Brasilonema sennae CENA114: one gene and its partner. The protein of the gene in region 1 interacts with the protein of each later gene in a pairwise test. Links are inferred from orthologs where the notes say so. Each region holds a gene or a part of one and is shown in the gene's direction. Other genes may lie near its edges. The genes, in order: pheT and secD.

The links.
Region 2: the proteins of pheT (region 1) and secD interact in binary tests that used the Escherichia coli proteins (3 or more experiments, as listed by UniProt). The link is inferred for Brasilonema sennae CENA114 from one-to-one orthologs.

The regions. Positions count from the first base shown.
Region 1 is NZ_CP030118.1:2,097,414-2,113,772, reverse strand. What follows is about bases 6,110-9,131. They hold pheT (phenylalanine--tRNA ligase subunit beta), read left to right. Parts: upstream 6,110-6,415; coding sequence 6,416-8,848; downstream 8,849-9,131. Other genes in these bases: DP114_RS08920 (YciI family protein), read left to right, coding at 8,947-9,131; DP114_RS08930 (HD domain-containing protein), read right to left, coding at 6,110-6,323. Outside these bases: DP114_RS08950 (tetratricopeptide repeat protein), read right to left, coding at 1-1,794; DP114_RS08945 (PP2C family serine/threonine-protein phosphatase), read right to left, coding at 1,862-2,641; DP114_RS08940 (vWA domain-containing protein), read right to left, coding at 2,692-3,366; DP114_RS08935 (response regulator), read left to right, coding at 4,190-5,608; more of DP114_RS08930, read right to left, coding at 5,733-6,109; more of DP114_RS08920, read left to right, coding at 9,132-9,216; DP114_RS08915 (hypothetical protein), read left to right, coding at 9,349-9,753; 4'-phosphopantetheinyl transferase HetI, read left to right, coding at 10,404-11,123; DP114_RS08905 (thioester reductase domain-containing protein), read right to left, coding at 11,653-13,170; DP114_RS08900 (PfaD family polyunsaturated fatty acid/polyketide biosynthesis protein), read right to left, coding at 13,228-14,895; DP114_RS08895 (PfaB family protein), read right to left, coding at 15,005-16,359.
Region 2 is NZ_CP030118.1:1,858,861-1,875,100, reverse strand. Bases 5,473-8,375 are described here. They hold secD (protein translocase subunit SecD), read left to right. Parts: upstream 5,473-6,167; coding sequence 6,168-7,583; downstream 7,584-8,375. Other genes in these bases: secF (protein translocase subunit SecF), read left to right, coding at 7,580-8,375; DP114_RS07880 (hypothetical protein), read left to right, coding at 5,610-5,924. Outside these bases: prfC (peptide chain release factor 3), read right to left, coding at 1-1,270; DP114_RS07900 (DUF4870 domain-containing protein), read left to right, coding at 1,480-1,821; hemB (porphobilinogen synthase), read left to right, coding at 2,486-3,466; DP114_RS07890 (helix-turn-helix domain-containing protein), read left to right, coding at 3,832-4,176; DP114_RS07885 (alpha-ketoacid dehydrogenase subunit beta), read left to right, coding at 4,381-5,364; more of secF, read left to right, coding at 8,376-8,566; DP114_RS07865 (hypothetical protein), read left to right, coding at 8,683-9,096; DP114_RS07860 (GNAT family N-acetyltransferase), read left to right, coding at 9,204-9,677; DP114_RS07855 (sensor histidine kinase), read right to left, coding at 9,637-10,557; DP114_RS07850 (group I truncated hemoglobin), read left to right, coding at 11,105-11,674; DP114_RS07845 (PhoX family protein), read right to left, coding at 11,769-14,129; DP114_RS07840 (hypothetical protein), read left to right, coding at 14,782-15,345; DP114_RS07835 (hypothetical protein), read left to right, coding at 15,360-15,737; DP114_RS07830 (hypothetical protein), read left to right, coding at 15,685-16,240. UniProt on the Escherichia coli protein: Part of the Sec protein translocase complex. Interacts with the SecYEG preprotein conducting channel. SecDF uses the proton motive force (PMF) to complete protein translocation after the ATP-dependent function of SecA.

The DNA.
Region 1 (16,359 bases):
GTCAGCAATTGCTTTTTTATACTCATTTTGAGAATCGCCACTGTATTTAGCAACTTGTGAACGAACAACACCTCGTCTGATGTATGCTTCTACTTCCTTCGGATTAAGACGCAGGGCATTGTTATAGTCTGCAATTGCTAGATTATACTCTTTGTCTGGATCGCTGCTATATTCAGCAAGCATATGGCGGGAATTTCCTCGATTGACATACGCTTTTGTTTCCGTGGGATTGATTCCAATTGCTTGAGTGTAGTCTGCAAGTGCCGCTTCATACTCTTTGAGGTTGTAGTGAGCATTGCCACGGTTTACATAAGCTTTTGCATATTTTGGATCTTTTTGTATTGCTTGAGTGAAATTTTCAATTGCTTGTTGGTAATCTTTGACTTTGTATGAAGCATGGCCCTGCTTGTAGTAATCAGCAAAATTTTGATTGTTGTGCGTTTTCTTTTGTTGCAAAGAAATCAAATTTTGCCGAGCGTAAGAATTTTCAACAAGAAAGGGGCGATTTGTGAATTTTACCATTAAATCCAAATACCCCAAGGCACCAACAAGACCAAGCAAGCAGAAAACAACAGGGTATACATTCTGCTTTTTCTGAGGTTTATAGTAAGGAATTTTTTGGGTAAAGACAGAACTACGATAATTAGTGTTAGTGAATGGACTGGTTGGTTGTGGCGTACGAGGAACTTGAGTTTGGCGTTTTTTCTTTGGTACTCGCGGTTGTAAATGTTCTTTATTTGCGATCGCCTTTAAAGATGGGAATGGATCACGTCCACCTAATCGCAATGTACGTTCGCACCAAGGACATTTGTCCAAGTGGTTACTATAGCGATGCTGGGGGTTAACAGTGCAGCTGATGAGCGAGTTTTCTGCATCAGCGAGTGCTGTGAGCCAGGTTTGAGCATTGGGGCGTATCTGCGGGTTGTTGTGACCATCCTCAAAACAACGTATAAATAGTTCCTGTAAGCCCGGAGGAAGAATATCCCAACGAGGTGCGATGGGTGTTGGAACGTAAGGGACGCTACGCTTTTGACTGTAGGTAAAATGTCCCGCTACAATGCGTCCTTCATATGGTGGAGGTTCACCTGCTCCTTGATAAATCCCGGAAAATGGGTGTGTCCCTTCCATTAAAAGTTGAAAGATCAGTACCGCTAACCCAAACAAGTCATGACTGAAATTGCGATCGCACTGAGCAAAGGTTTTGTTGTGAAGTTCTGGTGGGGTAAATTCTGCTTTCCCTACGTGACAGCGATAAATGATTCCATTTTCTGGATCTTTTACCTGGAATGAATCGGTGTCTACTATTGTCACCAATGCCATATCACTAACCAGGATATTGGATTCATTTACATCGCCAACACAGTATCCGCGATCGTGTAACGCAAAAAAAGCCGAAGCGAGATTGCGAGCAGTGCGGATTAAATACTGATAGTTGAACAAAGGACACTGCTGGCGGCGAGTTCTAGGATTGTAAAAGTCGATGATTGGACGCATTCCCTGAATGCGCGGCATCAAAAAGCCTATCACCTCACGGCTTGGATCCGACGAGCGCAACAATTCAATCGGCCAAGCAATTGAAATATGCCCCAAACTGGCGGTTGGGTTGTCTGGCGGGTGGGCAAGCATGACCTCCAGTTTGCGGGCTTGGGCAGGTGTTGGTTTGTGGTAAACCTTCGCCACTAAACCAGCATCTGTTGGTACTGTGTATATGCAGGCCTCACCGCCTCGTCCTAAACTGACGGTCAGGCTGACATTACTGATTTGTTGGTTGGGAAAACAACGTAGTACCTGCATGATATATTTTTATAGATACCCTATGAGTTTATACACTTCCACACAAACGAATTCGCACACCTGTTTATTAATCACTCAAAGCAGCAATTATGAGTGTCAAGTCATCATCTGTACGTTGCGTGATTCGCTCGGAACGCAAAAACCTCACTAACTGCTCTCTTGCCACTGTTTTGTCATCAGCATTCGCTGCGAAGTCAAATAGTGGAAGGAAGAATGGTTTATGAGGAACTCCCACTGCCATATTCATGGCAAGCATTTGTAGTCCATCTGTGAGGATACCAACATTGGCTACTGCCTGACGCCATAATCTTAGTTGCACAGCATCTAGGGCTGTCGGTGAGGTCAAAAAAACTGTTTCGTTGATATATTCACCACTGTCAGGCATGGTCAGCGCGATCAGGTTATCCTGAAAATCTCTCACCACTGCCACACCATCCCCGATTTGTGCCACTGCCACAAATTCTGGTGTTGCCAACGCAATAATCAGCGTACTTGCCAAATCGAAGGACTGCTTCTGGGAAGCGACGGCTTCTTCTTCGACAGCTTTCTTGGCAGCAATTATTGCCTCGGTCAAAAGTGAGCGCGCAGCATTATCATCGACTAATGTTCGTCGAGAAAATTCTTTGATAGAGATGTTTTCTATCGCTGTTTCCACAGCAATCATTGCTCCCACCTTACCCATGCTTGCACTACCTGCTCCATCCGCTGCCGCAACCACTAAGATATTATCTGGCAAAATCTGCCAATGGTGAGCATCCTGACACAATTGTTTGTTCTTCAAATGACTTGTTCCACATACCGATGCAGCTACTACCCGCCAATGAGGTCTTTGTTTAGAAGTGTTCATAGATGATCTTTGGTTAGTGCTCTTTTTTGAGCATTTTGTCACATCTTCTACTAAACAGAACCCCAACCAATAGGTGGTAGTGCCACTTGTTCGTCTACTTTGGAATGAGAAACCGCTGACATACTGGCTGATAGCCAAACAAACATTTCAACAAAATTGAGTCCTTGGAGTTTTAAGGGTGTACGTACAGCTATTTGACTTAGCCGCGTCATATTAGCATTGTCTACACCAACAGTAAAGAATGCTACACGTTTCCTTGATTCATCTTCTTTTAGACGCCGCGCTGCTTGCTCTACAACATCTTCAGACTCGCCTTGTGGCTCACCGTCAGTAATCATAAATACCCAAGGACGATAGTAAGCAATACCATTGGCGCGATATTGAGCTTTTCGTTCTTGAATCATGTCCAAGGTTTTATGAATTCCAATACCCATACTCGTCAGTCCCTGTGCTGTTAGTAGCGGCGGACTGAATTGGTCAGCAGTCACAAAATCCTGTACTACATTCACATGACTATCAAAAGTAACTATTGCTACTTCAACCCTCCTTGCCGCTAAAGCATTTTTTGTTAATTCTTCCCTGAAACTCTGTAAACCCTGATTTAATAAATCTAATGCTACACCTTGCATTGAGCCAGATGTATCTAGAAGTAGTACACAAGGACAACGAGGTTCTGGATTTTCAGCAAACTCAACTACTTCATCAAGTTTTAATGTATCATGCATAACTTTTCGTGTTATGTTATAGTCCAAAGCTTAGCTTTCCTTTTCCTCAAAGTATATAGTTTATAGCACTGACAAAACCATATCTAATTTTTTTTGGTTCAGATAGCTTACTATTTCTTTAACAAAAATTCCGCCGCTAAATTCATAACAAATTTTTGGTTGAATTTTCTCTCAGACAGAATTGAAGTAAAGCTGAGCCAACAATTCGTCAGCATAATCTTATGTGCAAGAAAAACGAGTTTTATACGTAATACGTATACGATACAGTATCTCAGTACCTTTGCTGACGTAGAAATTTAAAGATTCGATGTAGAAAGGTAGGATGAATGATGAAAATAACTAATTGAAGTTTATCAAATGACTCAGAGCACGACTCCTCTGTTAGCTTAATTAACTAATTAAAATTAAACAAGGATCATGCAAAATTCAGCAACTACAACTGGGAGTAGAATAAGTGGAAAATTGGACGCATTTTGTCTGGACTGTAAAAAGACCCCTATGTTCAACCAGTGAGAGCGCAACCACTTTTTCCAAATTTTGGTTGGAAATCCAACACCTGACTCCCCAGCCACTCGCATAGAACTCATACTCAGTTGTTTTTTGTTTAAAAAACTTGAAAAATTTACTTTGTTAGTCATGTTACAAAAACATGTAATATACAAGCTATAATATCCCTTTCTAGCTTGTAATATATGTATATAACTCAAATGACGAGAAAATTTCTGTATAAATAAATCTCAAAGTTAGAGAGATACTATTATTTATTACCGATCACTCGAATATTCCAACAATCGGTCTCCTTTTACAGAAAATCTCTAGAGAAATGAATAATTTTGGCACATTTACCAAACTACGTCCTTTAAGCTTATTGAGACATCTATCTAATTGTTCTGAGAGTACTTGTTTACAAGTGTTTAGCAGTTCTATTTCCTGGTCAATATATCTAGAGCAAGGAAAAATAACATATGCTACTCATTCAGTTGAACCGTTTGATCGCTTGGAACGTCATTTGCGTCGCTTAAGCCATCATGTTCCTAGCATTGTCGGTGAGGTTCGTGTTCAATTACGTTTGATGTTTGAACCAGACACCAAAAGTCAATCAATCATCCATGACAGTGATACTCAAGATGAATTGATTCCTGCTCCATTACCTCCAGAATATCAAGCTATTTGCTGGTTAGTGAGCGAACGCTATTTACATTCTACACAAGCAGCAGTCCTGATCCAAGAATTGGTAAAAGAAGTGCTGGAGTCATATCTTTTAACCAAAGAAGCGACTTTTACATTAAAAGATTCTGATTGTCGAGTTCCAACTATTTGCAAGCTTGATGCCGAAAAAATTGCGGAACGTTGCCAACAAAAGTTGCAGAATTGGCATTCCTTGGGACCCCAAATTTCTTCTCCCTATCAACGTCCATATTTGTTAATTAAAACCACAGATAGTCCAAATAAATTATCAGGAATAGACCCTCAGTTAACTGAGTGGATGAAGGGTTTTAGTTTGCGACATTTGTCAGTGATTATGAATCAAGACGAAGTCCAACTAGCCAAAACATTATACCCTCATATTTTAAATGGCACTATACTATTACATGAACCAGATCCACCCTTTGATAAATTACCAAAAACTTTTACAGATGTAATATCAGTTTCTCGTTCTGTTACGCAATCAGATCAAACTAAACTGGTTGATTCGGAAGTAGGATCAACTCGCACCAGATATTCGGATAACTCTGTTATTTCTGCAAGTCATGCCGTTACTCAACAGCGAAAAACTCCAGTTTCTCCGGATAAGGAAAAAATTCAGAAATCAACAATATCTAATAATAACAATCTTAAACATGAAGCAGGAACTTCCGCTACTGTCACCCCACGAAAAGTCTACAAAGTTATTTCTGTAGATGATAGTCCCACCATGCTTAAAGAAATTAGCCGCTTTTTAGAAGATGAAAATTTTTCTGTCGTGACAATCAATGATCCACTCAAAGCCGTTATGTCCGTTATTAGGTACAAACCAGACTTAATATTACTGGATTTGAATATGGACGGAATGGATGGTTATGAATTATGCCGAATCGTCCGAAATAATTCAATGTTCAAAAAAACTCCCATCATTATGGTGACAGGAAATAAAGGACTTGTAGACCGTGTAAAAGCTAGATTGGTAGGAGCTTCTGGATATTTAACTAAGCCTTTTACTCGTGCGGATTTACTCAAAATTGTGTTTACGTATTTGGCTTAGGGATTCAGCTATTAATTACTAAATAAACAATCTAGTAATTAGGATGTAAAAAATGCTAAGAATATTATTTAGTGTGTATATTAGTTAGTGTAGATTTTTTCGTATTTTGCTGGCTGATTTGAGTTTAATCCCTTAAATCTTTTAGTGCTCTAGATATAGATTTTAGTTGCTGTGCGGACAAAGCTTGATTGGCACTTTGAAAAAATACTGATAAATTTGCTAGCTCCAAGTGTTCGTATACACTAGCTTGTAAAGCCATTTCTAATCGGTCAAGTTGATGGACAAACTGTGATTCAGCAGATTCTCCCTTTTCGTATTCCTCCCATAAAGCAATCCACTCTAATCCATGAGGAAGTTTATTCAGTACTTGAAGAATAGACTGCTTTTCTAGTTGATATTTCTGATTTTTTTCAATGGCATCTTTTGGAGTAAAGTCCCCAGCATAGACTTCTCCTAAATCATGGATTAAAGCCATACGAATGACCTTAGTTGTGTCTAATTCAAGGTGATATTCATCAGCCAAAAATAAAGCTAATAATGCCACACAAAATGAGTGTTCTGCAACACTTTCACAAGACTTTGGTTGAATACCGTGGTTTAGCCAACCCTGACGATAGAGATGTTTAAGATGATTAAACTCAAAATAAGCTTCAATAATAGGCAAAGTTTGCTTGCCGTTTAAAAGAGTAATAGGTAAAGCAGCTTTTGTGTGCATAATTCCAAAATGTGTGAGGAACTTCGTGGAATAGTTCTAGAATAGTCTATGCATTAATTTAGCTTAGATTTCAGACAAGGCAACACAAGACCATGCGTATCTCACTGAAATGGTTGCAAGAACTAGTGGAGTTGAAACTTAGCCCAGAAGAATTAGCACAAACGCTGACACTATCTGGGTTTGAGGTAGAAGATATTGAAGATCGCCGCACTTGGGCAGCAGGCGTTGTTGTGGGGAAAGTGCTGGAACGACAACCGCATCCCAACGCCGACAAATTAAGTGTTTGCCAAGTCGATATCGGTACGGATGAAACTTTAAATATCGTTTGTGGTGCTTCCAATGTCCGGGCAAATATTTACGTACCCGTAGCAACTGTAGGCACCTACTTACCAAACATAGATTTAAAAATTAAACCCGCGAAACTACGAGGAGTTCCATCACAGGGGATGATTTGTTCCCTCAAGGAACTGGGTTTGCCCAATGATGTAGACGGAATTCATATTTTTCCTCAAGAGAACTTGGCACTTGGTAGCGATGTACGTCCACTGTTAGGTTTAGATGATGTGATTTTAGATGTCACGGCGACTGCTAACCGTGCAGATGCCTTATGTATGGTTGGTATCGCGCGGGAAGTCACAGCCTTGACAGGGGCAAAGCTAACGCTTCCTCAAGCAGGTGAAGTTTCGATTTCTCAAGGTGGGTTTAATTTAACTTTAAAAATCGCTGATACACAAGCTTGCCCAGCATACATTGGCACGGTGATTGACCAGGTAAAAATTGCACAATCACCTGAGTGGCTGCAACAGCGCTTGCGTGCTGCTGGAGTGCGACCCATCAATAATATTGTAGATATTACTAACTACGTAATGTTGGAATGGGGACAGCCACTACACGCTTTTGACTGTAACCGTTTACAATCGGTTGCTGGAAGTGAGAATCTGGCGATTGGTGTCCGCTTCGCCAACGCTGGGGAAACTCTCAAAACTCTCGATGGACAAACTCGCACTCTATCTACACAAAATTTGCTGATCACCGCTAATGATAAACCTGTTGCGATCGCAGGAGTTATGGGTGGCGAGGAAACCGAAGTGCATGATGGAACTCAAAACCTCGTTTTAGAAGCAGCGCTATTTGATTCAGTCGCAATTCGGCGTTCTTCTCGCAGTGTCGGTTTAAGAAGTGAGTCCTCTGGAAGATACGAACGGGGAGTCAACCGCGCTGAGTTGGAAGTCGCAACTCGTCGTGCGTTATCGCTGATTAGCGAACTGTCTGGAGGAGTTATCATACATCAAGAAATTAATGATTCTCGTCCTGATCGCTCTAGTTGGTCGCGTTCGATTGAATTACGCTTGGATCGAGTCAACCAGGTTCTCGGACCAATTGATTTAGGTGAGGAAACAGGAGAAATCCAAAGCCCAGATGTTGAACGCATCCTCACAGCATTGGGATGTCAACTCACTTCCATACCCGATAACAAGTGGATGGTTTCCGTACCTCCCTATCGTTACCGCGACTTAGAACGGGAAATAGACTTAATTGAAGAAATTGCTCGTCTCTACGGCTATGATCGCTTTTGCGATACCTTGCCAGACAAGGCAGAAGCAGGTTATTTGCCTCTTGAACAAGAACTGATTCGCAAGTTACGAGCACTATTGCGAGCAGAAGGATTGACAGAATTAATCCACTATTCCTTGGTAAAACCTGGGGAAGATAGACAAATCGTGTTGGCAAATCCGTTATTTGTGGAATATTCGGCGTTGCGAACTGACTTGATATCGGGATTAATTGATGCATTTCAATACAACCTGGAACAGGGCAATGGTTCGCTGAACGGCTTTGAAATTGGACGAATTTTCTGGCAAGAAGAAGGTTTGCAAGAAACAGACGTTATTGCTGGGATTATGGGAGGCGATATTTCCTCCAGTAAATGGACAACAAGCGATCGCGAACAACCAATGACTTGGTTTGAAGCCAAAGGTATTTTAGAAAATGTGTTTCAACAGTTTGGCTTGCAGGTAGAATATCAACCGGATTGCAGAGATTCCCGCTTGCACCCAGGACGCACTGCTTCCCTATGGATAGGAGGTAATAGGCTTGGTCTGTTTGGGCAATTGCATCCCCAACTGCGGCAAGAAAAAGGTTTACCAGATTCAGTCTACCTGTTCCAGTTGGATTTAGATGTGCTTTTGGATTCTCTAGATGAAGATGAAATCTTAACACCACAATTCCACCCTTACTCCACTTATCCAGCCGCAGACCGAGATATTGCTTTCTTTGCGCCTGTTAAGGTGAGTGTTGCCGAAATTGAAAAAGTCATCACCAAAGCAGGTAAAGAATTACTGAAATCTGTAGAATTGTTTGATGAATATCGCGGGGAGCATGTGCCCCAAGGACAACGGAGTTTGGCATTTCGCTTGATTTATAGAGTAAGCGATCGCACCCTCACCGATAGCGAAGTTGAACCAGTACATAATAAAGTCCGCGAAGCCCTAGCGGAGAAATTTGGCGTAACTTTGAGGAGTTAAGCCACAAGAAACAAGAGTGAAAACTAAAGAAATTTTTTGCTCTTGTTTGTTCGTGTTTTGTTGAACTTTGATTTTTTGGATTTTGAATTCGTAAAATTATGCCTAAATATGTCATGTGGGGAACTTACTGCCAAGACGTTCTGGAAAAACGCGCCCCTTACCGTCAAGCACATCTAGATGGACTAGCAAAACAGAAAGAATCCGGTGTGTTAGTTACTATTGGTCCTACGACAGATGTCACTAAAGTTTTTGGCATTTATGAAGCGGAAGACGAAGCGATCGTACGCCAATTAGTAGAAGCCGATCCGTATTGGCAAAATGGCATCTGGACTGAATATTCTGTCCAAGAGTGGATTCAGGCTTTTTGAATAAAAGGTACGGTAATCATGAAAGCATTTTCATTGAGAAAAAGTTTCTTATTGTCTAGACTAGAGAAAAGGTAAAAACTGGAACAACTTCAACTTTTCTCTAATCGGTTGATAAGTTGAAAAGGAGATTCTATGAACAAAATTTTGAAACGCGCATTTATGCCCAGCCTATTGGCTGCAAGTTTAGCTGGTGTCAGTTTGGTTCCAATTCAACCTGCGTCTGCTGATGATAAAATCCTTGAGGATACAGCCATTGGAGCCGGTGTTGGCGCTGTCTCAGGCATCATTAGAGGACGTAGCGTGATCAACGGTGCCATTAATGGTGCTGGTACTGGTGCTGCTATCAATGGTGCTAATGGTCTTAGAGGCACTCGTAAAGAAAGGCAGCAACGCAGCATCATTCAAGATGCTGGAGTAGGTGCAGCCGCCGGTGCAGCCACTAATGGTATTACTAACGGTGGTAGAGGTACCTTTGGCAGTGCAGCAACAGGTGCAGCAACAGGTGTAATTATCAATCAAATCAGAAAAAGCAGATAGTAATATCCTCTCGAAATTAGACCGCCTCAGTTCAATTGTGAACTGAGGCGGTCTTGATGTTAGAAGAACTTATTATATAGTTAAAAAATTAAAAATCGGTTACAAAAAAACTATCAGGACAACCATTAAAAGCTATATAATAACGGGAAGTCAAAAAGCAAAACTGATTTTGACAACGCACTTTTTCTTGTATCTCTTGAAAAAAGCGACAAGACCGTTTGACTTTAATTTGAGTGTGAGATTGGGGTTTTCTGATGAAAACCCAGACGAGGGGAAACTGGGCTAAATCCACATATCACAGCGGTTTGCATGCACGAAGGGAACCCCCTGCACGGTGAGACAGCGCTTGATGAGGGTCTCCCGACCTAGGCGACTGCGAACGCGATCGCGTGCGCTTTGCGCTTACCCGAAGGGCACTGTCTCACCGCAACCCACTGCCTCCTCTACATCTTGTCGCAGGAGTGGTAAATTACTGGACAATGAGTTAGGGATAATAGTTCACACCGGTGAGACCAGCGCTCTTGGTAGGGTTTCCCGACAGCCAAGCGACGGGCGTTCCCGGAGGGCGTTCGATACGGGTGCTAGCTATCAGTCCTCTCGAAATTTAAGTATCTAATTCAGACATTAGCTGACTATTACTGCGTGACTCAATGACTGTTAATAATCATTTGTGGCTACCTGCATCGGCAGATTTAACTTTGTTGCAGGATGAAATTCATGTCTGGCGAATCGACCTTGACAGACCAGAAACACAGTTGCAACATTTGACAGCAACCCTTTCCAGCGACGAAGTTTGTCGGGCAAAACGGTTCTATAAAGAACAGCATCGACAACGTTTTATTGCTGGTCGGGGTATACTGCGAACGATATTGGGTCGCTATTTGGGTGTAGAACCGCAAGAGTTGCAGTTCTGTTATGAATCCTCTGGCAAGCCAGTGTTAGCAGATACATTTGCTGATAGTAAAATATGGTTTAACTTAACTCATTCGCAAGGCTTAGCTCTGTGTGCAGTGAGTTGCGATCGCCTGGTCGGAGTAGATCTAGAGTACGTCCGCCCAATTTCCGACGTTCTGGCCCTTGCGAAACGATACTTTTCTCCTGGGGAATATGCAGTGATGTCTGGGCTTCCTCCCCATCAAATGCAACAGGTGTTTTTCCGCTACTGGACTTGCAAAGAAGCATATTTAAAAGCAACTGGAGTAGGAATTGCTCAGCTAGAGCAAATAGAGGTTTCTCTGACTCCAGGAGGACAAGCATTGCTAAAAACAGAGCAACAGTGGAGCTTGCTAGAGCTTGTACCTGATAACAATTCTGTTGCGGTTGTTGCGGTGGAAGGTTATGGCTTGAATTTGAAGTGCTGGCAATATTGATACGCGGTTCATAGACATTGCCATTTAATCAAGATGGCAGTGTTGCCAGCATTGCTAACAGCAAGATTTGACAATTTTAAAATAGTTTTTGTTAAACCAGTTATCAGTTACCAGTTATCAATGAACAATAATTTGATAACTGATAACTGTTCACCCTATGGCTAACGCCACGCCTTACGGCTATCGGGTTCGCCAGTCGCCTACGGCGGAGCCAGTACTTGATGAGGGTCTGCCTCCGTAGGTATCTGGCGTTGGAAACCCGCCTGCAGCGCTGGACTCACTGTTCACTGTAAAAATGCAAAGATGCAAAGGCGCTCAGAAGAACTTTGCGTCTTTGCCTGTTTGTGTAAGCAAAAAAAATTGTTGGGTTTTGCATCTGCCTTAACCCAACTTGTCAATTAAAGAAGCTAGGGGGGTAAGGGTGTAAGGGTGTGAGGGTGTAAGGGTGTAAAGGGATAGGAATATAAATGCATTTTCCCTACACCCCTATACCCCTATCTTGGCTTACACCCCTTTGAATCTTGTCGTTTTATGCAACGTTCAAGAAACCACTCGAAATCAAGTAAGAAGAGTATGTCAGAAACAATCTAGAGTCTATTGGTGGACAGACAATAGAGCTTCCAGCTAGTGCCTTAAGAGTATCTTGGCAGCTAATAATTGGTCTTTTCGCTTGCAGATACAAATCTGGAATGGTGAGTCCTTCTTGAGACCACTTCTGAAGCAAGAATGGTCGCAGTGTGTACAAAGGATTTTGTTGAGAAGTGACATTTTTTACTAACATTGATTGCCACTCATCGTAAGGAACCAATTCAATTGGAAAACCAAAAGAGTGCATCCACTCAACTAACATCTTTAAAGAGATAGGTTCAGGATGTTGCAAGTGGAAAGCTTTGCCTATGGATTCTTTCTGTCTTGATAGATAGGCGATCGCCTGACTCACATAGTCCACAGGAGACATATCCAGCATATAGTCCACGTCTGGAAAACATCCCATCTCAAGACAACCTTTGATCATTAAGTTGGTAAAGTCATGGGTGTTAGATATACCTGTTTGACTGTGCCCTGATATGAGTGGTGGTCTGTGGATGGTAACGGGAAGTCCGCGATCGCCAGCAATTTTGACTAACTTTTCCGCAACCCACTTCGTCTGAGAGTAACCCAGAAAAATACCTTCCCAATGGTCAAACTTATCCTGTTCTTTAACGACTTTGCCAGCATAAGCAGGTGATTCAAAAACAGCAACACTAGAAACGTAATGTAAAGGTTTGGCTTTGATTGAACTTGCCAAGCGTATGACTTCCTGCGTTCCCAAAACATTCGCAGTCTTCAATGCTGAGTAGGGATACACATAGTTCAGCATGGCGGCACTGTGATACACAGCGTCAAGATTAGCTGCCAGCATTTCAAACCCTTCCGTACTCATCCCTAAGAGTGGCTGAGATAAATCTCCGGGAATGGCGATAATTCTGGGGCTGAACTCTTCATTCCAAAGTAAATATTGTTGCAAGTTTTTCTTTACCTTCTGCTTCCCTTCGTCAGAAGTCGTAGCACGTACTAAGCAGTAGATATCTGCATCAGTCGTCCGTAGTAGTTCATCAATTAGGAAAGCACCTAAAAAGCCTGTTCCTCCAGTTAAGAAGACATTATTTAGTTCAGTGGTAAATTGATAACTCAATGAGGGACGAATGTTCGAGTCAAGAACAGCTTCTGCCTGCAAATTTACCGTTGTCGTTTTGGAAACAGAAACATTTGTTCGAGGGGTCACTTTGTCATCAACTTGTGACTCTAAATCTTGCGATTCTTCAGCTAAACGCTCGGAAAGTGCTTCAATATTTGGGTAATGCCATAGCAGCATTGGAGAGACTTCAAATCCCAGCATTTTTTCTGCTTGGGTAATGAGAAGCATAGCTTGGGCTGAGTTCAAACCGTAGTTTTCTAATGAATCTTGAACATTAATTTCATCAGGTGCGATTTTCAGTGCCTCAGCAAGAATAGACACCAAACATGCTTGAATTTCTTCCGCTGTATGAGACTGTTTTGAAGCCATTATTGAGACACCTCTAAGAAAATAGTCTACGATTTTTCAAAATCTTTTATGTACCGCTTACAAGCCAGTAGAACTCACTGGATGATAGTGACAGTAATCATTTGAGATTTGCAGTCCTTGAAGTTTGAAACTTTGAATGCGGTATAAATATGCTGACCCGGTCATGATATGATGAGCAACATCAACCACTCGGCGATTTTTTGGCTCAGCTAAATAAGAACCACGAACCCAGTCATTAAAGCTACCCATTGCTGGACCGCACCAAATTTGATAATCGACTTCTCGACCCTTCTCTCCAGAACTAGACCAGCGAGAAGATAATCCTAAATACCAGCGAAAAATTGCTGCCATTTTTATTTTGGGATTGTTGATTGCTTTCGCAAGTTTTTCTGGATTTCTTTGAGATAAATAAGTTGCAGTTTCTTCCCAAATTTGAGGAATAGTCTTACGAAAAATCTGTTTCTCTAGTTTCTCTCTTTCTTCATTAGGAATATCTTCAAGTGAGTTATAATTTCTGTATATCTCATACAGTTTTTGCGCTCGCATAGGGAACATAGTTCCTCTTTTTAAAACTTGAAGTTTGACTCCCATTTCAAACATATCAGCGGCTGGTGCCATCATCATGTCAGCCATTTCTGCTTGTGCTAACAATTGCTTGGTATGTTCAGAAGTTCCAGCTTCAACACACGATTGATTAACAGAACCAGTGACGACATAAGCAGCACCCATCATAAAGCCGGCTATTGCTGATTCTGGTGTCCCAATTCCTCCGGCGACTCCAACTCTAATAGGTGTTGAGTAGCGATATTTTTCCTGAATTTCATTTTTTAATGCCAAGATAGAAGGCAAAAGACAAACGAGAGGACGATTATCTGTATGTCCTCCAGAATCGGCTTCCACAGTGATATCATCGGCAACAGGAAGTTGAGATGCAAGATTTGCTTGGAACTCAGTAATAAGTCCTTTTTCAACCAGTTCTTTCAGAATTTTTAATGGTGCAGGTAGGAGAAATTTACTGGCGACTTCTCGACGAGAAATTTTGGCAATGACTTTGTTTTTGATTTCAATTTGATTGGCTGCATTCACGCCTAACCCAGCCGCACGGTAATAAACAATATTGGGAGTCAAGTCCAAAAATGCTGAGGCTTCTATGGTTCTAACCCCATATTTGAGGTATAACTCCACAGCACGACGTTCAATAGCAGGTTCATTCGGACTATGAATGAGATTAAAAGCGTAGGGACCTTCAGGTAAAGCTTGTTGAATACAGTTAATAGCTGCTTCAAGACGGTCTGGACTTAAACCACCAGCACCAAAAGAACTCAATATTTTTTCTTTTCCTAGTGCAATGACCATCTCTTGTGATGCAATACCACCAGCCATTGCACCAGTTGTATAAGCATATTTTACACCATGAGAGGCAAGAAAACTGGGGTCTCCTAAATGATGTGTTGGCATGGGTGGAGTTGTCATCAACAATTCTACTTGTCCTGTTTTCCCATTATCAGTAGGACAAGAATAACCCTCGTTGGTGACACCAATTTTTCCTGCTACTCTTACGACGTAACAAGGTTTCTTTATATTCAGTAATTTATCTTTGATGGCTGATTGTTCAAAAGCAACACAATCTAAAGAACCTTTCCAAACTTCATTGTGATTGAAGGAGTTACTAAAAAAGTTAAGACCGTTATTGTATTTACCTAGTACTGGATCTTCGATTTTCACAGTGGCGATTCCCTTAAATGATTAATAGACGAGACAGAGGAGAGAGAATAGGGAACAGAGGATAGGAGGTAGGGGACAGGTTACAGGAAAACCTATAACCTATCACTTATTACTTATTGAGCAAGTTTTCAGCACAAGCTAGTTGTAGTTGAATCATTTCACTGATTTGTTTGCTGAATTCTTGTCGGGATTTTAAGAAGTTAGCGTGAGTTTTATGAACCCGATAATGGTTATTGCTGAACTTTTCGTACTGAGACAGATGTAAGTTATTTAGAGGTGCTGATTTTTTAAGTTGATGAGTTGTGGAAATTGGAGGAAGAATGGATGGAGTAATGATTTTTTGACTTTCAGTCAACTCACCAGATTGTAACTGTTCTCTAGGCTCAAAACTGTTATTCGTGGTGTTTTTCACGTTTTCTTCTTCTTGCATAGGTATTGATGTGGATATGTTGCGGGGATGACTTATAGCATTGTGGATAGTGGTTGAGTCTTGAGGAGAATGTATGACTTCAGAATCTGTAGGGAGAGGAATGTTCTGATACTGCTTACTTACAGTATGAAGAGGTTTTTTGATCGCTAAGTTTTGGAATTTTTTACGGTTTTCGTCGCTCAATATTTTGGTAAGAATTCTGTTTCCAGAACGGACACTTCCTTCGATAGGCGTCTGGCTTTGAGGAACTCCCCTTCCTAAAGTGAGAGTTTTCACAGTTGGTTTAAGTTGAGTGGATGTTTCTGTTTCCTGACTGTACAGTGTTGATAAGTCGAGAGAAACTTGATGACTGAAGAGTTTTGCTAATGCCCTGATTATAGAAGTATGGTCATCTACACCTCTTCTATTAACAGATACGGTTATATGTTCTTTTTTCTCTAGGATTTTATCAATCCATCGAGAGCAGATATTACCAGACCCTGCTTCGATAAAAATTCTTGCCCCATCGTCATAAACTCGGTTCACTAAGCGAGGAAAATCAAGCTGTTGGCACAAGCCTTGTGCAAGATTGCGACCGATGACACTGCTTTCTAATGTGATGGGTTGACATTCCGCTGAAGAATAAAACACAATACCTGGTATGTTGTGAGATGGTAAAGTGTTGACTCTAACGACTTCTTCGTACTCCGATCGCATTGGTTCACAATGGATTGCATGATTGAAGGGAGCACGAAAAGCATTACAACCCAAAGTTTTTATCACTCTCTGACAAGCTGCTGTCTCACCAGCAATTAAAACTTCTTCTGGTGTATTGATTTGAGTTAAATAAACGCGATTTTCATTTTTGAGGCATTCTTTAACTTGGGATGGACTTACCATCAAAAGATAGGTACTCCAGAAATCATCGTCTGATGATTGTTGTGCTGATGGTAATCCCCAACATTCGCGTACAGCGTTTTTCGGTCCAGATATCCTGTCTGCAAACAAAGAGGATGTGTGAAAAGCACTAATTCCTTCGCTAAAGTTACTCCATA
Region 2 (16,240 bases), 240 kb from region 1 along the record:
CCCGCAATTCGGAAACACCTTTTTGAAACTGCTTAAATTTAGACGGGTTGGGGTTACGTAAGACTGCAAATAACTCTGGCGAGAAATAAGGAATTCCCTCATATTCCAGCTTTTGACCAGTATAAATGGTATCGCCGATCGCAAACACACCAGGATTGTTCAAACCAATCACATCACCAGCGTAAGCAACATCTATGGATTCCCGTTCTTGAGCAAATAATTTCTGTGGACGGGATAAGCGAATCGTTTTGCCAGTGCGCGCATGACTGACTGTCATATCTTTCTCAAACTTGCCTGTACAAACACGGATAAAGGCGACGCGATCGCGATGTTTCGGATCCATGTTTGCTTGAAGTTTGAAGACAAACCCAGAAAACTCTGGATATATAGGTGTAACTTCGCCAACCGTGCTATTATGAGGACCAGGTTTGAGGGCATACTCAAGAAAGTCTTTCAAGAATAACTCAACCCCGAAGTTGGTCATGGCACTACCAAAGAAAACGGGCGTCATTTTGCCTTGATGAACCAATTCCAAATCTAATTCGGGTCCCACTCCTTCTAGAAGTTCTATATCGTTTTTGAGTTGGTAGTAGAGATCTTGTTCTAAAAGTTCTTCTATTCTGGCATCGCCTAAGTCAACCACTGTATCGACAGCTTCGCGACTTCCGTGGGCGCTTCTTTCAAACAGGTGTATTTGTTGTTCTTTGCGATCGTACACACCTTTGAACCGATCGCCCATGCCAATGGGCCAATTCACAGCATAAGTTACCAGGCCCAATTCCTGCTCAATTTCGTCCAACAATTCCAAAGGTTCCCTTCCTGGACGATCCAACTTATTCACAAACGTGAAGATGGGTATACCGCGCAGCTTACACACTTCAAACAACTTCCGTGTCTGGGGTTCTAAACCTTTCGCCACGTCAATAAGCATCACAGCATTATCTGCCGCTGCCAAGGTACGATAGGTATCTTCACTAAAATCCTGGTGTCCCGGCGTATCTAACAAATTTATCTGACAGTCCTGATAGTCAAACTGCAATACTGTAGAGGTAATCGAAATACCTCTTTGCTGTTCCATTGCCATCCAGTCAGAGGTTGCTTTACGCTGTGCCCGTCTTGCCTTAACTGCGCCAGCTTCATGAATTGCTCCTCCGTAGAGTAGTAGCTTTTCTGTCAGCGTCGTTTTCCCAGCATCTGGGTGAGAAATAATTGCAAAGTTGCGACGGCTATCAACTGCTTTGTGTAGTTCTGACTCAAGTTCAGTAGACATAATGCTATTTGATTACTTGTAACTTAACTTAACTTAACTTTTTCCAACTTTAGTAAGTCTTTTAATCTTAAGACAACAACGCCTATGTAGTAGACCGATCCAAAAATCGATTTTTAGTGCGAGCGCGGGGTATTGGTTTCATAGCCATTTTTGGATAGGTCTAGTGGTCGTTATATAATAACCAAGTCAAACTGAAGGAGAAAAAAACAGTGTACGATCCAGATAAGCGAAAGATTTTGTCAGCACTGAGTCATGGTGCAATTTTCTTGAGCGCTACTTTTGTGTCTGTCGGTCTACCCATAGCTATACTCTTTTTGTCTGAAGACCCAGTTGTCAGGGAAAATGCTAAAGAATCCATTAACTTTCATTTAAATGTATGGCTTTTTGGAGCGATTGTGACAGCATTGATATGGGTCAGCTTCGGTTTGCTGTTACCACTCGCAGGTCTATGGTTTCTCATCCATTGGGGACTAACAATTTGGGCGGTTTTTCATGTTCTTACCGATCCAGATCAACCCTTCCGCTATCCCTACATTGTCCGGGTTTTTTAGTTTTTTGTCATCCGCCACTCGTTAGTCATTGATAAGATTACTCGCCCTACTAGTACATGACGGCGCATTGAGCGCACCCATACCCTGCACCCAAGCCCTCCGGGTATCTCCTGCACCAGACGCTACGCGTATCTCCTACGGAGACGCTGCGCGAACGCCCTTGGCGTGCGCTTGCGCTTACGCAGTCGCCTCTGTCGGGAAAGCCGTCATTCGCGCTGTCTCACCGCTCCGGACCTACAAAATCAATGAAAAGCCTAGAGCATAAGCTTTTTGAATTTTGTTAGCGCAGCGGGATCTAGTCCATTTCTTCTGCTTGCGAATTTCGCGTTCCTTGCGCACCCCTTGGGACGAGTGCGGCACTAGTCAGCCTTTAATTTTGGACTAATTACGCGCACATCACCATTAAATTTTAATTACGTCCAAAAACAGAAATAGAGGTAATTTTTAAGATTTTTGTTTGACGATATCGCTGTAAAATACAAAATTACCCCACAGCGTTACAAACAGTAGGGTAGAGGAGCCACCGGGGGTTTGCCCCGAGTTCGGTAAATGGCGTGACAGTTAAGCGCTAATTGCCGAATCTCTGACTACAAAGCGTTTGTATCCTACTATTTGTGACGCTTTGTTTTGTGTACATTTTGTATTAGTAAGTTCACAAAAATTTATGTTTCCTACCCATCGCCCTCGTCGTCTGCGTACCCATCCACAACTACGCCGCATGGTACGCGAAACTGTTTTAACTACCAATGATTTAATTTACCCTGTGTTTGCTGTACCAGGTGAAGGAATCGCCAATGAAGTCAGATCGATGCCTGGAGTCTATCAACTTTCGATAGACAAAATAGTGGAAGAAGCAAAGGAAGTTTATGACTTAGGAATTCCTGCGATTATCTTGTTTGGTATTCCTGCAGATAAAGATGGTGATGCCACTGGTGCATGGCATGATTGCGGTATTGTTCAAAAAGCAGCGACTGCTGTTAAAAAAGCAGTACCAGATTTGATTGTGATTGCTGATACTTGTTTGTGTGAGTACACAAATCACGGACACTGCGGTTATTTACAAGTGGGTGATTTAACCGGACGAGTTTTGAATGATCCAACATTGGATTTACTCGGGAAAACAGCAGTATCTCAAGCGCAAGCTGGGGCAGACATCATTGCTCCTTCTGGAATGATGGATGGTTTTGTACAAGCAATTCGTAGTGCTTTGGATGAAGCGGGATTTCATGATACCCCGATTTTGTCGTATGCGGCTAAATATGCTTCGGCTTATTATGGTCCATTTCGGGATGCTGCAGATTCTGCCCCACAGTTTGGCGATCGCCGCACATACCAAATGGACCCCGGTAACTCTCGCGAAGCCCTAAAGGAAATTGAGCTGGATATTGCCGAAGGTGCCGATATGCTCATGGTGAAGCCAGCTTTGGCATACATGGATGTTATCTGGCGCGTTAAGGAAGCTTGCAACCTGCCTGTTGCCGCTTATAACGTCTCTGGTGAGTATTCTATGGTGAAAGCTGCAGCTTTAAATGGCTGGATTGATGAACAGCGTGTGGTGATGGAAACTCTCATCGGCTTTAAACGCGCTGGAGCAGACTTGATTTTAACTTACCATGCCAAAGATGCAGCGCGGTGGTTGCGATAGGCGGTGAGTTTTGCCTCAAGTGCTACAACGTGAAGTTTTGATAACTTTGCTTGATAATCTCACACCAAACTGCTAAGGCAAAGAGCTAATCTAGGTGTCTTTGTGGCTGGGTGTGAGATTATCCTTTAGCTGGGAGAGAAATTTGAATGCCAAGACTTTTTCGACGACAGAAAAATTTACACTATTAGTAGGGCAAACGTTGTCAACGAGCAACTTTTGGCGGGGGTGAGGGCGATCGCCCGTTTGCCAAATACGTAACTAATAGATTATAAAATAATATAGTTAACAAATAATGCTCAGTTGGCTTTATTACGTCAATTGATTTTATAAATAAGTACTATAGTTTTTCAAAGGGAGCATTGGCTATGGATATGCAAGTCCTGAGAGAGCGTGCGGGACTCAGCCGCGCAGAGGTTGCCTTCAGGCTTGCAATTAGTGAAACGAGTGTGCGTAACTGGGAAGCAGGGCGCACAGAACCAACCATGACACCCAAAAAATATTTAGATGCATTGCGGCTGTTTAAATGCACACCAGAAGAACTGGCTGCTGCTAGCGAAAAATCTATCAATCAACGACATAAGCGTAAACCAGGAAGACCGAGAAGATTTCCAGAAAATTCGGTTAATTCGTCTCCTCCGGTGAATCAGGTAACCCAGGTTAATCAAGTCACTGATTCCCCGAGTTTCCATTTCAACGAAGTTGGATATTAATCAGTGATCACTTACCAGTTTTCACTGTTTACTGTTCACTGCTAACTGTTCAAGGACTTGCTGCCACATAGCCTATAATTTTAAACGCAAGACAAGCAACTCGTGCGTTCGCGTGCGTGCGTCGCGGTTTGCAGCATCGCTCACCATCTAAGGGAGCAGATGCGCGTTAAGATTCTAGAACAATAGTCGCAATATAAAAGTCTAATGGCAGAAACACTGTTCTTCAACGCTTTGCGGGAAGCCATTGATGAAGAAATGGCCCACGATGCAACTGTATTTGTTCTTGGTGAAGACGTAGGACACTATGGCGGTTCCTACAAAGTGACCAAAGACTTATATAAAAAATATGGCGATCTCCGGCTTCTAGATACCCCAATCGCTGAAAACAGCTTTATGGGTTTAGCCGTTGGGGCTGCAATGACTGGGTTGCGACCAATTGTTGAAGGTATGAACATGGGTTTTTTGCTTCTTGCCTTCAACCAAATATCCAATAACGCCGGAATGCTGCGTTATACTTCTGGTGGTAACTTTAAAATTCCAATGGTGATTCGTGGTCCTGGAGGCGTGGGCAAGCAGCTTGGTGCAGAACATTCCCAGCGCTTAGAAGCATACTTCCAAGCTGTACCAGGGTTAAAGATTGTTGCTTGTTCTACAGCTTACAACGCCAAAGGATTGCTGAAATCAGCTATTCGTGATGATAACCCGGTGTTGTTCTTTGAACACGTTCTGCTTTACAACTTAAAAGAAGATTTACCAGAAAAAGAATATCTGCTGCCTCTGGATAAAGCAGAAGTTGTACGCTCTGGCAAAGATGTCACAATTCTGACTTACTCACGCATGCGACATCATGTGACGCAAGCGGTCAAAACATTGGAAAAAGAAGGTTATGATCCAGAAGTGATTGACCTGATATCACTTAAACCGCTAGATTTTGACACGATTGGTGCATCAGTAAGAAAAACACATCGAGTGATTATAGTGGAAGAGTGCATGAGAACAGGAGGCATTGGAGCGGAATTAACTGCCTCTATTAATGAACGCTTATTTGATGAATTGGATGCACCTGTATTGCGACTTTCTTCCCAAGATATTCCCACGCCTTACAACGGAACTTTAGAAAGATTAACCATCGTTCAACCAGAACAAATTGTTGAAGCTGTGGAAAAGATGGTGGCTTTGCGCGTTTAGGAGGTGGAATTGGGGAGTGGTTAGAAGTGAGTGGTTGATAATGTAAAATATCAACAGCGAAAGGCTAACAATCAACAATCCGCCCGCTCCGAAAAACCTATGCAGAACTTGGCATACGCCTAGGTAAATCTGTACAAAGTCGGAGCGTGCAGACTAAGACTCTAGAAGTCTACGATTTTTGAGTCAACACACCTACAAGTGAACCCCAGCTTGTAGCTCTGTCGAGAACGATTAAGTAACGCCACATGCTTCAACGGGGGGAACCCCCCAACGGGAGAACCAGTCGCCTCTGTCGGGAAAACCTCTCCGAAGTTGCCACAACGCGCTTAACCCGACGCCCTTCGGGTTCGCCAGTCGCCTACGGAGGGAGACCCTCCTGCAGCGCTGGTCTCACCAGATACCTTTGTCGGGAAACCCTCATCAAGTACTGGCTCCCTCCGGGTTCACCAGTCGCCTACGGCGGGAAACCCGCCTGCAGCGCTGGATTCACCGCAAGGCACAACTCTTGCCAGCGCTGGATTCACCGCAACGCAGTGGCTCATCAGCAAACAGGTTTCTAGCTGTAGTGTCGTTTTCGTAACAAGCTCTCAAATCATTGTCCAGGCAAACATTACCCGCAAGGGTTGGCAGAATATGCCGCGCATATCTATGTATGATCACAATTATGCATAGATATGCACATAAATCAAGTAACAGTTCCTCACCCTAATTCTTTGTAAAAGTTGTCGCTCAAAACTGTCAACTCATAGGTCACAACTCTTCCAAAGAACGCTATTATAGCCTTTGTCGCAGCAAGTAAGGGTATGCAAAGACAGCAATCGCTATTAGCTTTGATTTTAGTTTTGGTAATTGCCGCAATTGCGGCGATTGCTACGATTCCTTTATCTCTGGGATTAGACTTGCGGGGAGGCTCACAGCTCACAATTCAGGTAAAAACGACACCGGAAATTACACAGATAACTGAGCGAGAATTAGACGCTGTTAAAAAAGTCGTAGAAGGTCGGATTAACGGTTTAGGCGTTTCGGAACCAGTGATCCAAACTGTAGGTCAAGACAAGGTTTTAGTACAGTTACCAGGGGTAAACGACCCACAGCAAGCAGAACGCGTACTGGGAGGTACGGCGCAGCTAGAGTTCAAAAAGCAAAAGCCAAATACAGAAATTCAACTGAATACATTTTACGCATCAAAAACACAATTGAAAGCAAAGCAGGAAGAACAACGAAAGACTAACGACAAAGCTGCAATTGAAAAAAATCAGCAAGATCTCAAAAAGAGTAATTCAGCGATCGCTGAATTATTTGAAAGCACAAATCCACCACTCATTGGTAAGTACCTTAAAGACGCTTATGGCGAACCAACCCAAAGCAATAACTGGAATGTAGCCATTCGCTTCGATGATCAAGGTGGTCAACTATTTGCCGAACTGACAAAACAACTTGCTGGTACCGGACGCAGTATAGGTATTTTTCTTGATAACGAACTGATTAGCTTTCCTACCGTCGGTCCAGAATTTGCCGCATCTGGTATTAGTGGAGGATCTGCTGTCATCACAGGTCGATTTACTTCACAAGAAGCCAATGACTTAGGCGTGCAGCTACGCGGTGGTGCACTACCTGTACCTGTGGAAATTGTAGAAAATCGTACAGTAGGAGCTACCTTAGGTAAAGACAGTATTCAAAGCAGCATTTATGCCGGAATTGGTGGTTTGAGTTTAGTATTAATCTTTATGGTGGTTTACTATCGACTACCAGGACTGATTGCGGATATAGCTCTTGTGATTTATTCTCTCCTGACTTGGGCAAGCTTTGCTTTGTTAGGCGTCACCCTGACATTGCCAGGAATTGCTGGTTTTATTCTTAGCATTGGTATGGCGGTTGATGCTAACGTACTCATCTTTGAACGTACACGAGAAGAGTTGCGAGCAGGCAAATCTTTATATCGTTCTGTAGAATCTGGTTTTTACCGAGCGTTTTCTAGTATTTTAGATAGTAACGTCACAACATGGATTGCCTGTGCTGCATTGTTCTGGTTAGGGTCTGGTTTGGTTAAAGGCTTTGCTCTGACTTTGGCATTGGGTGTTGGTGTCAGTATGTTTACAGCAGTCACTTGTAGTCGCACATTCATGTTTTTGGCAATAACTTTCCCGGCGCTGCGTAAAAACGAACTTTTCTGTCCGAACGTACCACCAGTGACAAATAAGGCAGAGGTGGCAAGATGAAACTGAGTATTAGCAAATCGCGATCGCTATGGTGGACTGCGTCTGCCATCGTTATTCTTGCTGGTATCATCTCAATGGTGATTTCTTGGCAACAAATTGGTTCTCCCCTACGTCCTGGCTTAGATTTTGTTGGTGGTACGCGGTTGCAGTTTGAACGGGATTGTACCAAGCCCAACAACTGCGACAAGCCAATAGATATCAATGTTGTGCGGGAAGTGGCGCAAGCACAAGGTTTGGGTGATAGCAGTATCCAAGTTGTTACCGACAAGGAAACACGCAAAGAAAACGGCGTATCACTTCGGACAAAAAGTTTAACTCCTGAACAACGTACTCAACTGCAAGATACCCTCAGCGAAAAAATAGGCGCTTTCGATCCGCAAAAAAACCAAATTAACACGGTTGGTCCTACCCTTGGGCAAGAACTGTTAAGGACTGGTTTACTTGCTCTGCTTGTTTCCTTCGTTGGCATCACTATCTACATGGCTGTCCGCTTTCAGTTGGACTACGCTGTGTTTGCGATCGTCGCCCTATTTCACGATATATTAATCACAGTAGGGATTTTTTCGATTCTAGGTTTAACACTGCGTACGGAAGTCGATAGCCTTTTTATTGTGGCGTTGCTGACGATTACAGGTTTTTCCGTTAACGACACTGTTGTCATTTATGATCGCATTCGCGAAACTCTCAAAACAAGTCCTAATCGCCCAATTGGCGAGATTGTAGATGATGCAGTTAATCAAACTTTAGCACGGTCAATAAACACAACTCTCACTGTGTTATTGACATTATTTGCTATCTTCTTTTTCGGGGGAGAAACACTGAAAAATTTTGCCTTGGCACTGATTACTGGCTTTGCTGCAGGGGCTTATTCTAGTATCTTCATCGCCAGTACTCTTCTGATTTGGTGGCGAGAACGTACAGGTAAATCAACACCCAGCCAAAGCACAACTGAATCGATTGACGCAGCAGCATCAGAAAAATAACTGACCTCTTGCAAAAGTGAGATTTGACGAGTTTCTGTTAAGAGTTAAATGTTTGCTGTTGCCTGTTCCCGAATTGAGTGACTCTGCCGCACTATCTTCTCATTTCACATTCACCTATGGATCAACCAGAAGAACAACGAAAAACTAACTGGTACAAAGACAACAGTGATTTGTGTTTGACAAAACAAGTACAAAACCTACACCAATTAGAAGTTTATAGCCGATGGTTATTTGTTGGCTTTTTATGGTTGACAATCGCGCCCTTTTGTGTATGGGGCTTACGAGGCGAAATTGTTCTGTGGCGACAATACTTTACCTGGGTAGCTGTGCGATACGGTCTGTACTACCATTTATTGGCTAGTCTTGGTCTATTTTTTTGTCTCGGTATGACCGTTGCTGTTCTAATTTGGCAAAGTCGCAATATTTTATTCGGACTACCACCGCAGGAAAAGGAACGCTTAGAACAACAGGTTTTCCGGATACGTCAGCAAGGACCAAGTCATCCTTTCTGGAAATGGGTTTGTAGTTAAATGAAAATATTAACTTTTTTTAAGCTTACAATTGATACAGGTATAGCACTATCTTACAAAATCGGATAAAAAGGTAGCGAATATACTCCAACGATTCGGTAACATCCATGAACTCTAGTCACAATCAGATTCGATTTAGCGATCGCAAGTCTAAAATCGACCTTTATCAGATCCAACAGCTCTTAAACATTTCTGCTTTCTGGGCAAATAATCGCAGCATTGAAGATTTAGGCATAGCGATTGCAAACAGCGACCCTGTGATTACCGTTTGGGATGGAGAACGATTAATTGGCTTTGCTAGAGCAACTTCTGATTGTGTTTATCGCGCTACCATTTGGGATGTTGCCATTCATCCAGAGTACCGTGATACTGGACTGGGAAGTAAGTTGGTGGAAACTGTTTTGAGCCACCCGCGCATGAATCGTGTTGAGCGTGTCTATTTGATGACAACTCACAAGCAGCGGTTCTACGAAAGGATTGGTTTCCAACAGAATTCTACCACCACAATGGTTTTATATAACCAACCTAAATTTAATTCTCTTAGTGTAGATGTTCAACTTCAGGAATCACTAGGGGGATAGAGACTTGTAGCCTCGTCACATCCGAGGCTTGTTCCTCAAGGGCGGGAGAGGGAACTACTTCTAACTTTCCCCCCATGACTTCCAAAAGAGTTTGATTGAGTAGAAGCTTCATTCCTGGCAAGAGAATATCATTTTTCTTGTCAGCTTCAGGTGAGTTATTTTTCGACGTCATAAAATCTATCGGCTCATTTAGAGAAGTTGCATGGGTTGGTACATCCAACCAAAGATGAACGTGATCACTTGTGTGCCCAACATGAGCAGAAATACAGATGCTGCCTTCCTCCATTTGAGCAATGCAACTTTCCACTAAAGTGACTAATACTTGTCGCAGCCAGTAGGGATCTGCCAGTATATATGTCTCTGGATTTGGCGGTAGAACTTGAAAGGGAAAATTGCGATTTTCAGCCAGCATATAAGTCAAATCGTGAACTTCTTGCAACAATTCGGATAAGTTTAAAGGCTGAATTTGTAATTTGTTTGTACCATGTTCGACCCTGGCAACGCTAAGAATTTCATCAATCAGCTTGAGTAACTTTAGCGCTCGCTCATGAGCTTGAGCGATAAATTCTCGTTCTTCCTCTGGATTGTCACATAGATTAGATAAGATTAACTGATGCAAGCCAATCAGACCATTTAGGGGCGATCGCAACACATGAGTAGTTCGCGCCAAAAACCCCGCCTTAAACTGGCTTATTTCTCGTGCCATATAATACGCTAGCTGCGTTTGCTTCATCTGCTGCTGGAGTATTGGCGTAGCGTGTTGTTCATCTTGCGACAAGACTGTCGATGAGCTAGAAGATACCTTTGTTTGTGCAAATAACCCACGAACAGCAATCCCTATTGCTAGTCCTGCTCCTAGATAGACCCAGTTTTCATTCATAATTTAGCAATAATGACCTTTTTCATTGACCATACAGACACTAGACTTAGTTCCAGAGTTTCCATTTCACCAGTTTTCAACAAAGTCCTCAAAGACTGAATTTCTAGGTACAGATGAAAGTTCATCTGTTTGTCACCCAGTTTGAGGTTAAACAGAAAACCTGAAATTGTTTACACACTGCACTTTGTCCCGAACACTGCGATGATCTTTATTCTTTATACTGAGTTGATTGGGGAGCATCCGACAAACCAAGCTTACAAGGCACGCTGCTTTGTAAGTCTTAAAAAAAGCTGCGTATACCTCCAGCGTGCGCTTTAGGGAGGTTACTTTTATAAAAAGTTAAATATTCTAGCATACAAAGAAAGGATGACGAAATCTTTACAATAAATCATTCAATCTTTACAAATTGCGCATAGTAACTGCACGGCACATATAGTTTAATTTATAGCAAGTAATATTTCAGCAATTACACTAAGGATTTTCTCTGGTGTAAGAAAAAAATTACCAAGCATCATGCTTTTCCATACTTAAGAGAGGAGTTTTCATAATGAAAATACAAAGCCTATTCACAAAGGCTTTCTGGTTGGCATTGGCTTGTATCACACTCGTGGTTGTGACTGTTTTCAAATTAACCCCTAGTTTAGCTTATTCCACGACAACGCCGCCAGCACAACTATCAACAGCGCAAGCGGCTGTAGCTCAGTATGATTCACGTTTAGCAAAAGCTCCTCCCTATGATTCACGTTCACCAGAAAAGTCTCTCTATAAGAGGCTAGGAGGCTACAATGCGATCGCTGCAGTCATTGACGATACCGCGCAAATCGTATTCAATGACCCACTGATTGGTAAATACTTTATTGGCTTGAGCACCAACTCAAAACAGCGACTACGTCAGTTGCTGGTGGATCAATTCACCCAAGCGGCTGGTGGTCCTGCTGTTTATACTGGGCGGAGTATGAAGCTTTCCCATAGTGGAATTGGTCTGACGAACGCTGAATATGATGCTTTTGTTAATGGGATAGCACAAGCCCTTGATAAAAATGGGGTCAATCAACCAGAGAAGGACGAAGTGCTGGCGTTTGCCAATAGTTTCAGAGGCGAGATTGTCGAAAGGTGATAAACCAGGGATAGTACACTCTTAATCTGTTTGGTTATATTTTAATGAGCATGGGAGTTATCTCCCATGCTTATGTTAGTGCTTATGTTAACAGTTATAAAAATCTGCCCTTAGAATTTTTACGGTGAATGCCAATGACTGCTGGACGTGGTAAACCTGTTGCTTGATTGCTACCACCATCACTAGCAGGAATATTGCTTGGCCAGCTACTACCACGGGGTACCGTGCGTGTCTGGTCGAAGGTCGTACCGGTCAAATCCAATAGTTCGATACTGCGACTGAGTTGTGTACCATCGTTAACTGGAGAGTTTTCGCCGGGATGCTGTACGGAAAGAAACAGTGTATCACCGACTAAGGTTGGTCCGGTCATCTCACAGCGTACTGGACCTTGAGCAAAGGGTATGACTTGACCAGCATTGGGACCACTGGTCGGTATGCAGAAAAACCAGTTATTACCGAAGACGCCGGTAAAAGTGGAAACGTTACCAGTTGTAGAGTGGTCAATCTTGTTTTCAGTTGGATTTGCACCAAGACTAAAACCGTTGTGGGTATCGGTGGACATGTCAGTCACACCCCAGACATTTCCCCGTTCGTCAATCACGAGGTTATCCACATTGGCAAAACCAGCGCCTAACTCAGAACCAGCTTCTCCACCTTGGGCGAATCTCTCCCACCGGAAGGTTGTACCTGTACCGTCTTGAGTATTCTCAATAATCTTGTAGAGTCCCCCAGATTGTTGAGTCGCATTAGGTGCAGCGCTTAACTTAGCAACTTGGAAGATGCGCGAATCAGGGTAACCGTCGCTTCCAGGTGCGCCGTCGGTGTAAGCAATAAAGACTTCTTTGGTGCGTGGATGTACTTCTAAATCTTCGGGACGTGCTGTGGGGGTTCCTCCAGCTAAGTTAGCAGCTAAGAAGACGTCAACAAGAATAGCACCTTGGCTGGTGTAGAAGTCGGAAAGCTTTTTGTTTTGATAATCTGCTAGGGTGGTTGTTTCGTTTTTGCGATCGCAGTTAAAAGCACCACCATCAGTTGTTTGCCCAGCAATGTCTTTACGTCTAGGCAGTTTCAGCAGTCCATCTCTTTGTGCTGAGCCTAAAGCGTCGTATTCTACAGAAGATATCACTGATGGCGCAATCGGATTGGTGGGAGTCTGTAGGTTTAAAGCAATCCACTCGCCACTACCATTAGGATTGAAACGAGCAACGTACAGAGTACCATTTTCCCACAACTGGCTATTGCTTCTATCTTCCAGTGAGGAGATTGTACCATTGCTGACAAATTTCCAGGTGTGTCCGCCGCGTCTGTCATCTCCCATGTAGGCGACTAACTTGTTTCCCGCTTCAGCACGGACACCAACGTTTTCGTGACGGAAGCGACCTAACCAGGTATGCTTACGTGGACGGAAATTAGGATCGTCAGGAGCAACTTCTACAATCCATCCGTATTTTTCTCCAACTAGACCAAAGGTTTCACCAACAGTACCTTTGGTGTAGCCTGTTTGGGTGCCATCAGGTTTAACTGACTCTGTAACACCAACAAAAAAATCTTCACTTCCTTGAAAGTTTTCTTCTCCGGACAGGATTGTACCCCAAGGTGTTGTACCACCAGAACAGTTATACCCTGTACCAATGATTTTTTCACCCAGTCCATCAGAACTGAGAGCAAAAACTTCCTTCGCAGCTGGTCCAGTTCCAATGAGATACTTGTCATCACCTTGTTGGTAACTCAAACCTCCCCAAGAGGTGACTTTCTCATAGCCATCTTTACGTTCTTTGTTGATTCCTAAGCCAGAAAGACCATGAACACGACGGTTCTTGGGATCTTTAACAACATAGAAACGACCATTAGCATTGCCACGGCGAGAAATGCGGACAATAGAACCGCCGATGTTGTATAAAAATTCTCCATCAACTTCAGCATTTCTGGTGGTAGGTAAAGCGCGCCCAATCACCTGAGCAAAGACACCAGGATTTTCCCTGAGATTTGTAGGTGTTTCTGGTGCTAAACCAGAAATTGGGTAGCTGACGTATTCATGATTCACCCACAAATAGCCATCGCCTGCTTTACCTCTGCCAACAGGAACAAAGCCGGTGTAGTCGTTGTTGTAGCCGAAATATTCTTCGGGGTTTGGGAAGACGCGATCGCCCCAACTAACAATCACGTACCGTTCATACTCTGGAGCCACCACAACGTCATCAACGACGTTGTAGCTAGCTAACTTCAGATCACCAGATGCATCAAGAGTTTTTCCCTGTCCGATTCCTGTGGGTAAGTAGTTCTTCTGTTGCTTGTAAATTGGCAGAGGATGTGGTAACCGTACAGGTGTAAAACCTAGAGGTGCGAATTTTACTTCTTTTGCATCAACAGTACCACCTAAAACTTGATCTGCCAGTACAGCACCAGCAGCACCAGCAAAGAATATAAGTACTTGTCTGCGATTTAACTTAGACATAAAATTTTCCTTTTCAGTGTAATCTCCACTCTTTATAGGAGTTGTCTTATAAGACAAATTGATGACAAAAAAACCTAATCATTTCCAGCAAAATTCTAGGCGAAGGTTTCATTGGTTTCGCCTAGATAAAAAAACAAATATCCAGTGGATACGAAATCTGCTTTAAAAAAGCTTAGTAACGAAATCCACACAACATGAGCATATACGAGAATGTATAATTTCTAAGTTAAGACCAGGTAATGCATTAGTTAATAATAGTTTATTTTCTGATTGATTATCATCAACCTAATAGGAGTGGTTTGAATTATTGGGAATTATAAAAAAGATTATTTTAGGAATTAACTTGTGAATTGAGAAAAGTTTTTGGTAGTTTTTTATTATGTATTGAAACTATATTTGTGAGTTTGATATTAGTTTGAAAAGCCGAATTCGTATCCATAAACACAAGATTTTTATTAAGTGTGTTATATTAGCCATTGATCAGTTGCTTTTGTGTAGTGTATAATACAGCACTTGCAATTAACAGGTGTCCAATAATTAATGGCGAAACTAAGGTATTTCTGAAATTGTAATGATAAATTATCAACAAAGAGTTATAGATGAACTACTATCTACAAGTGGTTTGTGTTAAAGAAGTTAGGAAAGTTAGTCCATGCCTCTAAGATCTACTCAGCTAAAAGTACCGTATCAACTCAAACACCGATTCACTCATGTGTTGGCATCTGTGCCCTTGTTGCTTGCTTTTGCTGTCTTTTTAAGTGTGATTTGCTCTCAAAGCCCGAGTCTGCTACTTTGCTTGCTCGTGGGCACTATCGCAGTAGCATTTATTCAGCAAATAGGACAAGCGATCGCTCTACCGAAACCTTGGCTCATATTACTTCAAACTCTGGTATTTTCAGCAATACTCAGTTTCTTTTGGATAGACTACTTTAGTGATCCAGCAGCAGCTCAATTTTTCGGAAAAGCAGAAACATTTTTCAAAAACAATTTAACCCAAGGTTCTCAACAAACCGGTGCTGCAGCCGCAGTGAGTTTGGTGTTTAATGTTTTAAGAGCACTTTACTTACTCTACATTGCTGTTGCTCTGATTGGTGTGATTAACGCCGTTCGCAAAGACGAAGATTGGCAAGTCGTCGCCAGAACACCGTTGTTGGTAGTTATTGCTGTGACTGTTGCTGATGTGTTGACGAGCTTTATCGTTGGTAATAATAATTAAGTCAGGAATTTGTTATGGCTGATGAGCGAGATAGAGAATTTCGACCTGTCAACCAAATTTTGGGAACCCAACCTTCCTTAGGACCAATTCCTGCTGACCAAATTTTTCCTTGGACAATTATAGCTCTAGTTTCCTACATGATTGTGAATGGCATCTTTGGAGGTGTCTTCTCAGATGAATGGCAAAAATGGTTGTGGACAGTTTTAATTGCAGGGTGGGGAATAGCAACTTGGTGGATACTAACAGGTGGTAGAAGTTGGCGATTTTTGAGCAAATTTATCGGTGTTCCGACCTGGACAAGAGGTACTGCTCGTTATAAAAGTTTTCTAGAATTCCACTATGAAAGAAAAAATAGGAAAACAAAGCGTAGGCATCGCAGGTCAAGAAAATAGACTAACACCTTTTGAAGATGCTTTAAATCTTGCCACCATGCTGCGTATTGCAGTTGATGGCAGAGATGTTGGTGCTTACATTTTGACCAAAGGTAGCCAAAGAGATAGATTTTGCTTTGTTTTTGGATTTGAATGCAGAGGCATTCATACCACTTTAAGAACAGAGCAAATAGATACAATTTGTAACAATATAGAAGCTGGTTTAAAAGACCTTCCACCAGAAGAAAGAGTGACTTTTCATTTGGGGTCTTTTTCTACAGATAACAAACGCCAACAAGAGCTTGCATCTCTTGTACAGAAAACTCAATCGCCTAGTATACAGTACTTGCTGACCTCTGAAAGAGCCAGAACACAACAACTGACTCGCGCTGGTATCCGAAAACCAAAATTTCTGCGGGTGTATGTAACATATACTGTAGAACCAGATGCTTCTGCTGCTGATGATTGGATTGAGAAGTTTTTGGCAAGGGCTGAGTCTTGGTGGTTATCATTTAAAGGTGAAG